One region of the Alteromonas sp. ABV2_168 genome, then DNA from elsewhere that is predicted to be linked to it. Evidence: predicted binding sites of a transcription regulator. Region 1 holds the regulator's gene; each other region holds the start of a gene.
What was found. Region 1 encodes sigma-54, which starts transcription at its own class of promoters, with help from an activator protein. Its sites were predicted from a motif close to GTTGGCACGNNNNTNGNNT; they were not measured.
Positions count from the first base shown of each region.

Region 2: ACXAH4_RS12240 (PEP-CTERM sorting domain-containing protein) is a predicted target of sigma-54. The motif match lies at 1,825-1,843, and genes of this name have one in related genera.
Region 3: ACXAH4_RS15130 (EF-hand domain-containing protein) is a predicted target of sigma-54. The motif match lies at 1,832-1,850, and genes of this name have one in related genera.

Region 1 covers NZ_JBSWYQ010000003.1:368,421-372,902, forward strand. Annotated here, with positions in the region: gene ACXAH4_RS07180 (HPr family phosphocarrier protein) at 1-269, opposite strand, end outside; gene rapZ (RNase adapter RapZ) at 269-1,114, opposite strand; gene ptsN (PTS IIA-like nitrogen regulatory protein PtsN) at 1,161-1,604, opposite strand; gene hpf (ribosome hibernation promoting factor) at 1,613-1,900, opposite strand; gene ACXAH4_RS07200 (RNA polymerase factor sigma-54) at 1,933-3,417, opposite strand; gene lptB (LPS export ABC transporter ATP-binding protein) at 3,513-4,238, opposite strand; gene lptA (lipopolysaccharide transport periplasmic protein LptA) at 4,244-4,482, opposite strand, start outside.
Region 2 covers NZ_JBSWYQ010000007.1:112,237-116,718, reverse strand. Annotated here, with positions in the region: gene guaA (glutamine-hydrolyzing GMP synthase) at 61-1,638, shown strand; gene ACXAH4_RS12240 (PEP-CTERM sorting domain-containing protein) at 1,882-2,607, shown strand; gene ACXAH4_RS12235 (NAD(P)-dependent alcohol dehydrogenase) at 2,659-3,705, opposite strand; gene katG (catalase/peroxidase HPI) at 3,933-4,482, opposite strand, start outside.
Region 3 covers NZ_JBSWYQ010000010.1:58,270-62,751, reverse strand. Annotated here, with positions in the region: gene ACXAH4_RS15135 (EAL domain-containing protein) at 1-1,736, shown strand, start outside; gene ACXAH4_RS15130 (EF-hand domain-containing protein) at 1,937-2,209, shown strand; gene ACXAH4_RS15125 (sensor histidine kinase) at 2,308-3,708, shown strand; gene ACXAH4_RS15120 (hypothetical protein) at 3,708-4,301, shown strand; gene ACXAH4_RS15115 (sigma 54-interacting transcriptional regulator) at 4,298-4,482, shown strand, end outside.

The DNA.
Region 1 (4,482 bases):
TCATCTTCGTTAAATCTGCCTGCAATTAATGCCTCGACGGCATCCATTGCAGCTTCAGCATCCGGACCTTCAGAGATCACAGTAACCTGTTCCCCCTGATGACTTTCCATCATCATCAGTCCCAGCACACTATTGGCATTAGCCTGCTTATCGCCTTTTTGTAAAATAACTTCGGCATCAAACTGATTCGCCAGTTGCACCAACTGCGTTGCAGCTCTGGCATGCAGGCCCAGTTTATTAACAATAGTCAGAGATTTCTCTATGCGCATTATTTACTTTGCTCCCTGTGGCGGATCTGGACATCAGGATGAGATTCCCGGAAGTTTTTCGCCAGTGATTCCGCTACATAAACTGAACGGTGCTGTCCGCCTGTACATCCGATAGCGACTGTCACATAACTGCGGTTGTTCCGTTCAAGGTGTGGCAACCAGGTCGTGATGAGGTTCTGAATCTGCCAGATAAATTTGGTCACTATAGGCTGGGAACTGAGGAAAACCTGAACCGGTGTATCCAGGCCTGTCAGGTGTTTTAAATCCGGCTCCCAGTGAGGGTTTGGCAGAAAACGGGCGTCAAACACATAGTCTGCATCTTTGGGAATACCGTGTTTAAAGCCGAATGATTCAAATACCAGAACAAGTCGTGAGCTTTTCTTACCGAGGATACGCTCGCGGATTAATTCTGCCAGCTGGTGGATGCTCAGAGAGTCGGTATCAATATTCAAATCCGCTCTTTCCGCTACAGGCGCCAGCAGTTCACGTTCTGTCTGGATGGCATCTGACAATGACTTATTCAGTTTGGCCAGCGGATGTAACCGCCGGGTTTCGCTGAACCGGCGCACCAGCATATCGTCACTTGCGTCAATATATACGATGGTGACAGTCCATGACTCCGGCAGGTAGTCGAGAATTTCAACCAGCTCAGAAGGCTCTTTAGGCAAGTTTCTGACATCAATACTCACAGCTACCTGCTCGTATTCATCGGCGACAGTGTGTGTCAGGGCTGGTAACAGATTAACCGGAATATTATCGACGCAGTAGTACCCCAGATCCTCAAGGGCACGAAGTGCTACTGATTTTCCTGAACCGGAACGTCCGCTGATGATGATTAACTTCACGCCGTTTCTCCTGAAGTCACGTGTTGTCGGTGCGTATTACACTAAGTTACTGTAATGCGCGAATAATATCATCACTTGTCTGAGCTTTGCGGATAGTTTTTATGGTTTCTTTATCGCTGAGTTTTCCGGCAACCATGGCCAGAGTTTGTAAATGTCCTTCGGTTTGTTCCTGAGGGACAAGCAGAGTAAAGAAAATATCCACAGGTTTGTTGTCGATAGCATCAAAATCGATGGCGGGTGTGCTGGTAACTACGATGGCGATGACATTTTCCAGTCCGGCCAGGCGACCGTGGGGGAGGGCAATGCCGTTACCTATACCTGTGCTGCCCATTCGCTCACGGGCCAGCAGGCTACTTAACACGGTGGCTTCATCAACATCGGGGTTATTTTTAGCTGCAATCCCGCTGATGATTTCGAGAATGCGTTTTTTGCTATTGCACTGGACCGCACACTCGGTGCGGTCCAGGCTGACTATGGCTTGTATATCCATGAATTCAATTAGTGCTTTTTAAGCTTTTCCTTGTGTTTCAGGACCTGCCTGTCGAGCTTATCGACCATGCTGTCAATGGCAGCATACATGTCCTGATTTTCGGAAGAGGCGAAGACTTCCGCGCCGCTAAGATGAACCGTTGCTTCTGCTTTTTGGCTAAGCTTTTCAACATTTAAAATAACGTGCACATTTGATATGTGGTCAAAATGACGTTCCAGTTTGCTGAACTTAGTATCGACATAATTACGCAAAGAATCAGTGATCTCAATGTGATGACCAGAAAGGTTGATTTGCATATTTCGTCTTCCTTATTTTGAGCAGCCTTAAGTTAGATAAGGCTTTTGCGTTGGTTAGACGGCGGGATCGACAAGGATTCCCGGTACTTTGCTATTGTTCGCCGGGCAACCATAATGCCTTGATCGGCCAACAACGAAGCAATCTTGCTGTCACTCAGTGGCTTGCTTGGCTTTTCAGCGGCAACCAGCTTTTTAATCAGGGCGCGAATCGCTGTAGATGAACACTCACCACCTGATTCAGTGGCAACGTGGCTGGAGAAGAAATACTTCAACTCGAAAATACCACGGGGCGTGTGCATGTACTTCTGCGTTGTTACCCTGGAAATAGTAGATTCGTGCATATCTACCATTTCTGCGACATCATTCAGCACCATTGGTTTCATCATTTCAGGGCCATGCTCAAAAAAGCCCATCTGTTGCTGAACAATACAATTTGCTACTTTCAGCAGCGTATCGTTCCGGCTCTCAAGGCTCTTAATAAACCATTTTGCTTCCTGCATGTGAGAGCGGATAAATTGTGAATCACTGCTGTTTCTTGCTTTACGGCTCATTGCAGCATACTGCTGATTAACACTGAGCTTAGGCAGGCTGTCGGGGTTTAATTCTACAACCCAACGGCCATTTTTCTTCGCAACCGATACATCCGGAATGACATATTCGGGTTCTTTCGTAATTAATGCACTGCCCGGACGGGGATTAAGCGTTTGCAGCAAACGCATCGCTTCCCGTAACTGATCTTCTTTCAGGCGGGTTTTACGCATTAACGTACGGTAATCTTTACTGCCTAACAGATCGGAATGCTCTCTGAGCAGTAGTTTGGCTTCTTCCAGCCACGGTGTTTCCGGTGCAAATTGCGCCAGCTGAACTAACAAGCACTCCTGCGGTGTGCGGGAGCCGGAACCGAGAGGATCAAATAGCTGAATACGTTTAAGTACGCACTCAACCTCATCTTCTTCTACGGGCTCTTCCATATCTTCACTGTTTACGCTTTGCAGAATGTCGTCAACGGTAACCGTTAGATAGCCGGACTCATCAATGGAATCGATGATCGCCAGCGCGATGGCGCGGTCTGTGTCAGAAAAAGGTGTCAGACGCATTTGCCACAGCAGATGGTCCTGAATATTTTCGGTGGTTTCACCCTGAAAGATTTGTTCATCATCACCCCCGGAAGGGCCGGGCGCGGGGGCAGAAGACGCAGAAATGTACTCATCCCAGGTACTGTCGATGGGCAGCTCATCCGGTAAATCATTCTTTTCCAGTGCTTCACCGGTATCCATGCTGTCAGAAGATGAGGCTGTTGCAGACTCTTGCATGCTGTCATCATTGTCGATGTTATTTTTCTCAATTACATCGTTGTCGGAGCTGTCGTCGACTTCCAGCAAAGGATTAGAATCGAGAGCTTCCTGAATTTCTTGTTGTAAGTCCAGCGTAGACAACTGCAATAGCTTGATCGCCTGCTGAAGCTGAGGCGTCATTGTTAGTTGTTGGCTAAATTTTAACTGTAAAGATGGTTTCATCTACGTCTTATATAAACTCTAAAAAGGACATCCGGTTGTAGCGGTGTGAGTGCCGGTGGCGAAATCTCCGCTAAATGCTCATCCCGATATCTTAACTATAGCCTGAATTGCTCACCAAGGTATACATCACGAACTTTTTGATTACTTAATACCTGTTCTGCGGTGCCCTGAGCAATCAGTTCTCCATGACTGACGATATAGGCCTCTTCACACACATCAAGGGTTTCCCTGACATTGTGGTCGGTGATGAGGATACCGATACCTCTGTCCCGTAAGTGCTGAATGATCTTCTTTATATCATTAACCGAAATCGGGTCAACTCCGGCGAAGGGTTCATCGAGCAAAATAAATTGCGGATTGGCTGCCAGTGCGCGGGCAATTTCAACCCGGCGGCGTTCGCCACCCGACAAACTCATACCTGTACTATTACGTATATGATTAATATTAAATTCATCAAGTAGTGCATCCGCTTCCTGTTCACGTTGATGACTTTTTAAGTCTTTACGCGTCTGTAATATCGCCATGATGTTTTCATGTACGGTCAGCTTGCGGAAAATGGATGCCTCCTGGGGTAAATAGCCAATTCCCCGGCGGGCACGTTCGTGCATTGGCTGGTGCGTCAGCTCCTGCTCATCAATGAGGATTTTGCCTTTGTCCAGCGGCACAAGACCGACAATCATGTAAAACGTTGTGGTTTTACCTGCACCGTTAGGACCCAGCAGACCTACTATCTGTCCGGTAGAAACCGATAAACTAACGTCACGGACGACCTGGCGTGATTTATACGACTTTGCCAGGTGAGTCGCACTCAGGGTTGCCATGTAACTCAGTTACCCTCGTTTTCGTTGCTGTCTGAAGTCTTGTTCTCTTCCTTCAGCTCTTTAACTGTGTCAGGACGGAAAACCGTGGTTACCCGGCCGTTGCTGTTACTTTCACCGCCGGTTGCCAGAAGTTGCTCTTTTGACATGTCATAGGTGATGCTATCTCCCTGGACCATGCTGGTATCTTGCTGGATTTTCGCATCACCTTGCAAGGAAATAAGTTGTTTGGCTACTTCGTAGCGAA
Region 2 (4,482 bases), on a different contig from region 1:
TAGTATTTTGTCAGGCTGGTATTTCTACCAGCCTTTCTGTTTTATTTAACGGGTAAAAACATGACCACCAATATTCATAGCCAGCGCATACTTATTCTGGACTTCGGTTCCCAGTACACGCAACTGATTGCACGTCGCGTACGTGAAATCGGTGTTTACTGTGAGCTGTGGGCCTGGGACGTGACCGAAGAGCAAATTCGCGGATTCAACCCGGACGGCATTATCCTGTCCGGCGGTCCGGAGTCGGTAACCGAACTGAATTCCCCCCGTGCCCCTGAGTACGTATTTGAAGCTGGCGTGCCGGTTCTGGGTGTATGTTACGGCATGCAGACCATGGCGGAACAGCTTGGAGGTAGCGTACAGGGCTCTAACAAGCGTGAGTTCGGTTATGCGCAGGTTGAAGTATTAAAAGCCACCGATCTGCTGGCACAGATTGAAGACCACATCGGCGAAAACGGCAACGCACTGCTGGACGTGTGGATGAGCCACGGCGATAAAGTGGCGACGATTCCGGAAGGTTTCGAAACCATCGCGCAGACACCATCTTGTCCGCATGCGGCCATGTACAACGAAGAAAAACGTTTCTACGGCGTACAGTTCCACCCGGAAGTCACCCACACCCGTCAGGGCCTGCGTCTGCTGAAACAGTTCGTCATGGATATCTGTGGCTGTGAGAAGCTGTGGACACCGGGCGCGATTATCGAAGACGCCATTGCCCGAATCAAAGAGAAAGTGGGTGATGATGAAGTGATCCTCGGCCTGTCAGGCGGTGTGGATTCTTCTGTGGTTGCTATGCTTATTCACCGTGCTATCGGTGACAAGCTGACTTGTGTATTCGTAGACAACGGTCTGCTGCGCTTAAACGAAGGTCAGCAGGTAATGGATATGTTCGGCGACCACTTCGGTCTGAACATCATTAAAGTGGATGCGGAAGACCGCTTCCTGGCCCGTCTTGGTGGCGAAGCTGATCCAGAGAAAAAACGTAAGATTATCGGTAACGAGTTCGTAGCGGTATTCGATGAGGAAGCATCCAAGCTGAGCAACGCCAAATGGCTGGCGCAGGGCACCATTTACCCTGACGTTATCGAGTCTGCCGGTTCTGCTACCGGTAAAGCTCATGTTATTAAATCGCACCACAACGTAGGTGGTTTGCCAGAAGACATGAAGATGGGCCTGGTTGAGCCGCTGCGTGAACTGTTTAAAGACGAAGTACGCAAAATTGGTCTTGAACTCGGCCTGCCATACGACATGCTGTATCGCCACCCGTTCCCTGGCCCAGGTCTGGGCGTACGTGTACTGGGCGAAATCAAGAAAGAATACTGTGACCTGCTGCGCCGTGCCGATGCCATCTTCATTGAAGAGCTGCATAACGCCGACCTTTACCACAAAGTCAGTCAGGCATTTACCGTATTCCTGCCGGTGCGTTCTGTTGGCGTAATGGGTGATGCCCGTAAATACGACTGGGTTGTATCACTGCGTGCCGTTGAAACCATCGACTTCATGACTGCGCACTGGGCGCATCTGCCATACGATTTCTTAGGTAAGGTGTCTAACCGTATCATCAACGAAATCGACGGCATTTCCCGCGTGGTTTACGATATCTCCGGTAAGCCGCCTGCTACTATTGAGTGGGAATAAGTTCTTTCATTAGTCTCAATAACAGTGCTCAAATAATTATATAGCCCTGCAAATGCAGGGCTTTTTTGTTCTTAAATTTAGGGCTCTCGTCTCTAAATTATCAATTATCGCATTTTTAACTGTCAGTTTATTTTGCAACTAAATATTAACAAGGCTCTATCTAACTGAAATTTTGGGGTTATTTTTTTTGGCTCGAATCTTGTTATGCAAACGTGAGGTTTTGATAAATACAGGAAGTGGAAAATGAAACTAAATATACAAAAATCACTATTATTAATTGCTTTGATTTTAGGACACACATCAGTATCAGTAGCGTCTGTTCTTTATTTTGAAGATGACACTATTGCCACATCGTCTGTACCTGGCGCACTAACTTTATCCGGTGTGGATGGTCAAACGACAACTGTAGCGTCGGTGACAGAGTTCAATACCCAGCTTGCTTCACAAAGCTGGGATCTGGTAATCCTTGGCGAACAGAATAACGATATTTTTAGCAGTATTTCAGGTCTTGATACTTATATAGGTAACGGGGGCTCTATATTAGGTACAACCTGGCTTGATAATTCAGGTTTATCTGCATTATTGGGAGCTTCAGGTCGTTCAGGTACAAACGGGACAAATATTGCGATTGACTCACACCCCATTTTTGCGGGTCTGTCTTCACCGCTTATGCTGGCAAACCCGGGCTGGGGTATTTTTTCCAGTAGCTGGATAGCATCCTCATCATCTCAATGCCTGGGGACATTGGGTTCAGGTTGTGCAGTTGTTGAGGGAAATAGTGGCAATTCATTACTGTTAAGTGGCTTGTTCGATACCTATGATGTATCTGATGGTAATATTCTCCTCTCCAATAGTATCAACTACTTGTTAAATGGAGCGACAGGTCCGGTAAGTGTTTCTGAACCCGGCACTCTGATATTGATTACTCTGGCTATGGCTGGCTTCTTTACCCGAAGAAAGCGTAGCTAAACAGAAAAGCCCGCATTTTGCGGGCTTTGTTATTTTTGACTGTCCGAAGCTTTACACTTCCAGACTCGACATATCAATCACGTAACGGTGGGCTACGTCACCTTTTGCCAGGCTTGCGAATGCATCATTCACTTCATCAGCTTTAATCATCACACATTCAGGGTGAATGTTGTGCTCAGCACAGAAATCCAGTACTTCCTGAGTTTCCCTGATACCGCCAATCAGAGAGCCTGCTACGCGGCGGCGGCCCATTACTAACGGCATGGTCATAAAATCTTCCATGGGGCCAACCTGACCAACAATAGCCAGCGTACCGTCAATGTCGAGAAGTGGCATATAAACATCTACATCATGTTTAACCGGCACCGTGTCGATGATTAAATCAAATGATGAACCAGCTTCCTGCATTGCGCTCTTGTCAGTAGAAGCCAGAATTCCACTCGCGCCCAGCGCTTTTGCCTGCTCTTCCTTAGAATTTGAACGGCTGAGAACGGTCACTTCTGCGCCCATGGCGACGGCCAGTTTAACCGCCATATGACCCAGACCACCCAGGCCAATTACGCCTACGCGGCTGCCTTCTTTAACGCCCCAGGTACGCAGAGGAGAAAAAGTGGTGATACCAGCACAGAGAATAGGTGCAGTACGGGCCAGATCTAATGATTCCGGTACATTCAGAACGAATTCTTGGCGCACGACAATGTGCTTTGAGTAACCGCCCTGAGTAATTTCACCGCTGATGCGGTCCGGTGCACCGTAAGTGGGCGTCATACCATTGCGACAAAATTGCTCTTCACCGTGGTCACACTGGTCGCAGGACTGACAGCTGTCGACCATACAGCCTACAGCTACGTGCTGGCCCACTTTGTAGTTTTTAACGTCTGCGCCAACTTCTATGACTTTACCGACGATTTCGTGTCCCGGTACTAACGGATAAGGCTGGTCGCCCCAGTCGCCGTTTACGGTGTGAAGATCAGAGTGGCAAACGCCGCTATAAAGAATTTCGATGGCCACGTCATTGTCGCGCAGATTCCGTCTTTCGAAATGATAAGGAACCATGTGGGCGTCTGACGAGTGAGCCGCATATCCAATTGTTTTCATAACTATAGCCTCATTTGTCGTTACATGCTCAGGCATATCCTGATAACGGAAATTTTAAATAAAAACACCCGGGCTGTGCATGCCTGATGCTCTCTAATGATTGCCTGATTGTGCAGATTGCCGGAGGTTTTACGGGAAGACCTGCTGACAGGTTCATTCATAAGCGGGGAAATAAAAATGCCCCCTTAGCGGGGGCATGGTTTAAAGAGGTATAAAGAGGGCAGGGATTAACTACCTTTCAGATCAAAGCGATCGTTGCGCATTACTTTTACCCAGGCATCTACGAAGTCGGTAACAAACTTCTCTTTCGCATCTTCAGAGCCGTACACTTCGGCAATGGCCCGTAACTCTGTGTTAGAACCGAAAATCAGATCAACCGGTGTGGCAGTCCACTTCTGTTCGCCTGAAGTACGGTCTGTACCTACATAAATGGCTGCATCATCTTCTGACTTTTTCCATTCTGTAGACATATCCAGCAGATTAACGAAGAAATCGTTTGTCAGCTGACCAGGGTTGCCTGTCAGTACACCATGGGCTGAACCATCAGCGTTTGCGTTCATGGCACGCATTCCGCCCAGCAGGACTGTCATCTCAGGCACACTCAGTGACAGCATGTCTGCCTTGTCGACCATCATCACAGCCGGTGAGCGGTAGTTACTTTCAGCCCAGTAGTTACGGAAAGCATCAGCAGTCGGTTCCAGTACCGCGAACGACTCAACATCTGTCATTTCCTGTGTGGCATCCATACGACCCGGAATGAACGGAACGGTCACGTCA
Region 3 (4,482 bases), on a different contig from region 1:
TGCCTGCTGGCATTCAGATGGCTGACGGACTTATGTATGCCGTAGCCAATATCGGTAAAGAGCCTTATCTGACTGGCAAAGTGGTAATGGTCAGCGACATGAACGGGCTGCTGGCGCAGTCGCAGAAGACATTATTTTTCTCTGTCATTCCCTGGCTTGCCGGCACCATCTTTCTCACCGTGATTGTCGCGCTGCTGGTAAGCCGCAGATTGCTCAGACCCCTGCAGGCCCTGATCGAATTTACCCGTGATATCGCCAGAGACAAAGACTACTCAAAGCGATTTTCTGATAAACACAATCACGAGGTCGCCAGGCTGGGCACCAGTATCAACAGTTTTCTCGATACAATCGAAGTCGAGCTGATCATCAATAAAGAACAGAACGATACGCTGGTGGAACAGCAGCAAACAATGATGCGGCTGGCGAATTACGACAGCCTCACAGGACTCCCTAACCGGCAATTTGTGGTGGATAACCTCAGGCTTGAGCTGGCCCGTGTAAGACGCACCAAAGATGATTTGGCACTGGTTTTCTTTGATCTCGACGGATTCAAAGGGATTAATGACTCGCTGGGACATGAAACCGGCGATCTGATCCTGATAGAAGTGGCGGACCGTGTCGTGAACCTGTTGCGGGAAGGCGATTTAATTGCACGGCTGGGCGGTGATGAATTTATTATTGTGCCTGACAGGGACGTGTCGGATGCAAGCCTGAAAAACCTGGCAGATAAACTGGTCAGCGCATTCACCGACCCCTTCATGCTGAGAGGTCTGGCGTTGACAGTTGGTGTCAGTGTAGGGATTGCCAGAGCCAGTGATGCGGAGTACGAGCTCAGTCAGTTAATGAGTAATGCTGACCTTGCCATGTACCGATCTAAAGCGAAAGGACGCGGGACTTACACATTATTCACCATTGATATGGTTGAATCGTACAAGCGTAAAATGTCTATTGCTAACAGCATTGACGGTGCCATCCGGCAGGATGAATTTCTGGTTTACTATCAGCCCAAAATTAGTCAGCAGGGTGAAATTATCGGCCTTGAAGCGCTCATACGCTGGCAGCACCCTGAATTTGGTCTGGTGATGCCGTCAGAGTTTATTCCCATTGCAGAGCAGGGCGGTAAAATATCGGCCATCACCCAGTGGATGATTGAACGGGTATGTATGGAACTGCCCGATCTGCAAATGCTGATCTCCCGTAAATTTAAAGTCGCAATCAATCTGTCCGGCCACGATTTACGCCACACCGGCTTGTTCGACGATATCTACGGGTTATTTGAACGTTATCAGGTGAATCCTGAGTATTTCGAATTTGAAGTCACCGAATCCGCCTATCTGGAAAACTTTGCTTTTGCTGATAAGTTCTTCAAGCGTCTCAGCAATCTCGGTTGTGCTATTTCTCTGGATGATTTTGGTACCGGTTATTCATCGTTAAGTTACCTCACGCAAATCACCATCGATACGCTTAAGGTTGATCGTCAGTTTATCCGAGAACTGGACACCTCTGAGCGCTCACGGCTGGTAACCGGTACCATCATTGATCTGGCTAAACGACTGGCACTAACCGTATGTGCCGAAGGTATAGAACACCCCGGTCAATGGGCGTATCTGATTGAGCATGGCTGTGATCATGTTCAGGGGTACTTGTTCAGCAAGCCTGTACCCCTCTCCAAACTGCTGACTATTGACCAAAATTATCTGCATTTATTAAATGCTCCGGATGCGGCGCAGGGATAAAAATTTGCGCCGCCAGTGTAGATAATTTGCAACACCTGCAACTTCTTATTCGTAGTGTTAAACCACAAGTTACTGATTTTGTTGGTTAATGGTGTTTTGGCACTACTTGTGCAATCTCCTGTTTAACGTGAGCTTCTGTATAACCGGACGGGTCTCAGTCCTTTACATCCGCTCACAACCCGCGAGCACAGGAGGTTGTTATGAAGCGAATTGAGAAAGTATTTTTATTGTTATTTACCATTATTGCTGTTCAGGCTATCGCTGTTGCAGAGGCCAATGCCGGTGAAGCATGGATGTCTGAACTGGATGAAGATCAGGACGGTTATATCTCCCTTAAAGAGGCTGTTGCTGATACCCGTTTGTTACGTCTTTTCAGTCGCATTGACGATAATGCAGATGGTCAGTTGAGCATTGACGAGCTGAAAGCCAGCGAGGAAGTAGAACTACTCAGCATGCGCGCATCTGCTAAATAATCTTTTTAACGATGGCACAGGGTATTTGGTGCCATCATCTATTGCGGCATTGAAAGGGGTATGCGATCCTGAAAAACCGGACTTTATTTAGTGATCGAATTTTGCGAGTTGGTTCCCTCAGACAACTTACGTTAGGTAGTTTTTTACTTGCGCTGGTTCCCCTTATAGCACTGCTTTGGCAAAGCCAGAGCGATCTTGCCAAAGTCAGCAGGATGACCACCAAAGAGACACGTTTCGTCGTGACGGTCGTGGGTTACCTGCAAAATCTGGACGGTGCTGCCATAGATCTGGAACGTACCCTCCGTCAGTACGCCATTATCCAGAACGCCACCGTCGCTGATTTAACTGACAATGCAATTGCTCAGTTTGCCAGCGCGCAAAGCAAGCTCTGCGGTATCGTTCCGGCGAGTGAAAATTGCGGGCTGCTGAAAAAGCAAATTGAGCAATTACGAAATTTCCGCACTATTAACGATCAGCTTTTACTGAATGCGTATCTCGCTTCATTAAGTAACGGTGTTACAGCCATCCGTAAAGACGTGGACAAGGCTATTCAAACCCGTCTGGCTGTGCAGCAGGAAGACATGACTGATATGCAGGCCAAGCAGGCATGGTCGACGGCGCTGCTGGTCAGTGTGTCATTGTTGCTGATTTTGCTCGGCAGCCAGTTGATTGTGAATCCGGTGCGCAAGCTCAAGCAAATCATTCAGATCCTCGCCCATCAGCGTGGTGAGCTGCCGCCATTGTCTACGAAGGCGCCCTACGAATTAATTGGGGTAGAAAGAGATCTTCATTGGCTGGCGGAACGTTTACAGCAGCTTGAACATATACGCACTGCGCTTTTGCGACATGCCGCCCACGAACTTAAAACGCCGCTGGCAAGCATTAAAGAAGGGTGTAGTTTGCTTTCTGAGAATGTTGTCGGTGAGCTGAATCCCCAGCAGGTTGAAGTACTGTCTTTGCTCAGTTCCAGTACCCAGCGCCTGAATACGCTGGTAGAAAAGCTGCTGGATTACAACCTGCTTCTGCAGCAGGCTGAACCCAAATTTACGGACATCAATCCGCAGGATCCGGTCAGAGATTGTATCGAAGATTACGCCCTGGCACTGCAGGACCGTGAGGTTACTGTGGATGTAACAGTAGAAACCATTAGTGTCGACGAGGAGTTGTATCGTCGTATACTTGATAATCTGGTATCGAATGCTGTGGCACACGGTGCAATAGGCAGACCTATTTCCGTCAGAATTTATCAACAGGAGGAGGTAGCAGTACTTGATGTAGCTAACCGGGGGAAAAAGATTCCGCCGGAAAAAGTGGGTAAACTTTTTGAACCGTTTACCCGGGGTGACGATCCAAGAAACGACAATGTCATTGGCACGGGTTTGGGCCTGTCCATTGTTTCAGACTGTGCCCGTTTGATGCACGGCGATGTGGCTGTTGTTGATGTAGATTATGCCGATGTCTGTTTTAGAGTAAGCATTCCGCAGAAGGAAAAACGTTAATGAAAATCAAATTATTGCTGCCACTGGCCGCCATGCTGGGTGGATGTGCAGCGATAGAAGGGAATGAGTCTGCACCAGTTATTCCGGTCGAGGAAAATACGGTCGCACCGCAACTGGTGGAGAGTGATTCCCTTTGTCTGGTAGAAAAAGACACAGAATCTTTTGAGCACCAGTGCGATTTGCTCTATTGGGTGAACCTGTGGGTTCAGGCCGACAATACCCGCTGGCCTGTGCGCAGAGATGCTATCGCCGGGTTGTCCGATTCCACAGAGGATAAAATTAAAAAAATCATTTTATCACTGCCTGTAGACACCCCTTATCAGAGTCGCCTTCGTGCCCGGCACTGGCTGACTGAAGTGAAGGATAAGCTGACGCCGGATATGCAAACCGTGGTGGCCACTATTGTTAATGCCCCCAACGATGAAATGCTTGAGCTTGAATCGGCAATGGTGATCTTAAACCGCGTGAACACCGATAAAGAAAAGCAGTTGCAGATGCTTGAAAAAGAACTGGAATCACAAACAAAGAAGATGGAAGAGTTGCTCAAAGTTGAAGCAACGCTGATGGATAAAAACAGGAGTACGCAGCGATGAATGAATCCGGAGCGCGAAACGCCAGATTATTGCTCGTTGACGACGATAAAAGTTTACTTCGCCTGCTGACCATTCGCCTTGAAGGTGAAGGGTATCAGGTCACGGCGGTAGAAGATGGTCAGGCGGCATTACGTAAAATTCGTAGTGATGACTACGACGTGGTGTTGTCTGATTTACGTAT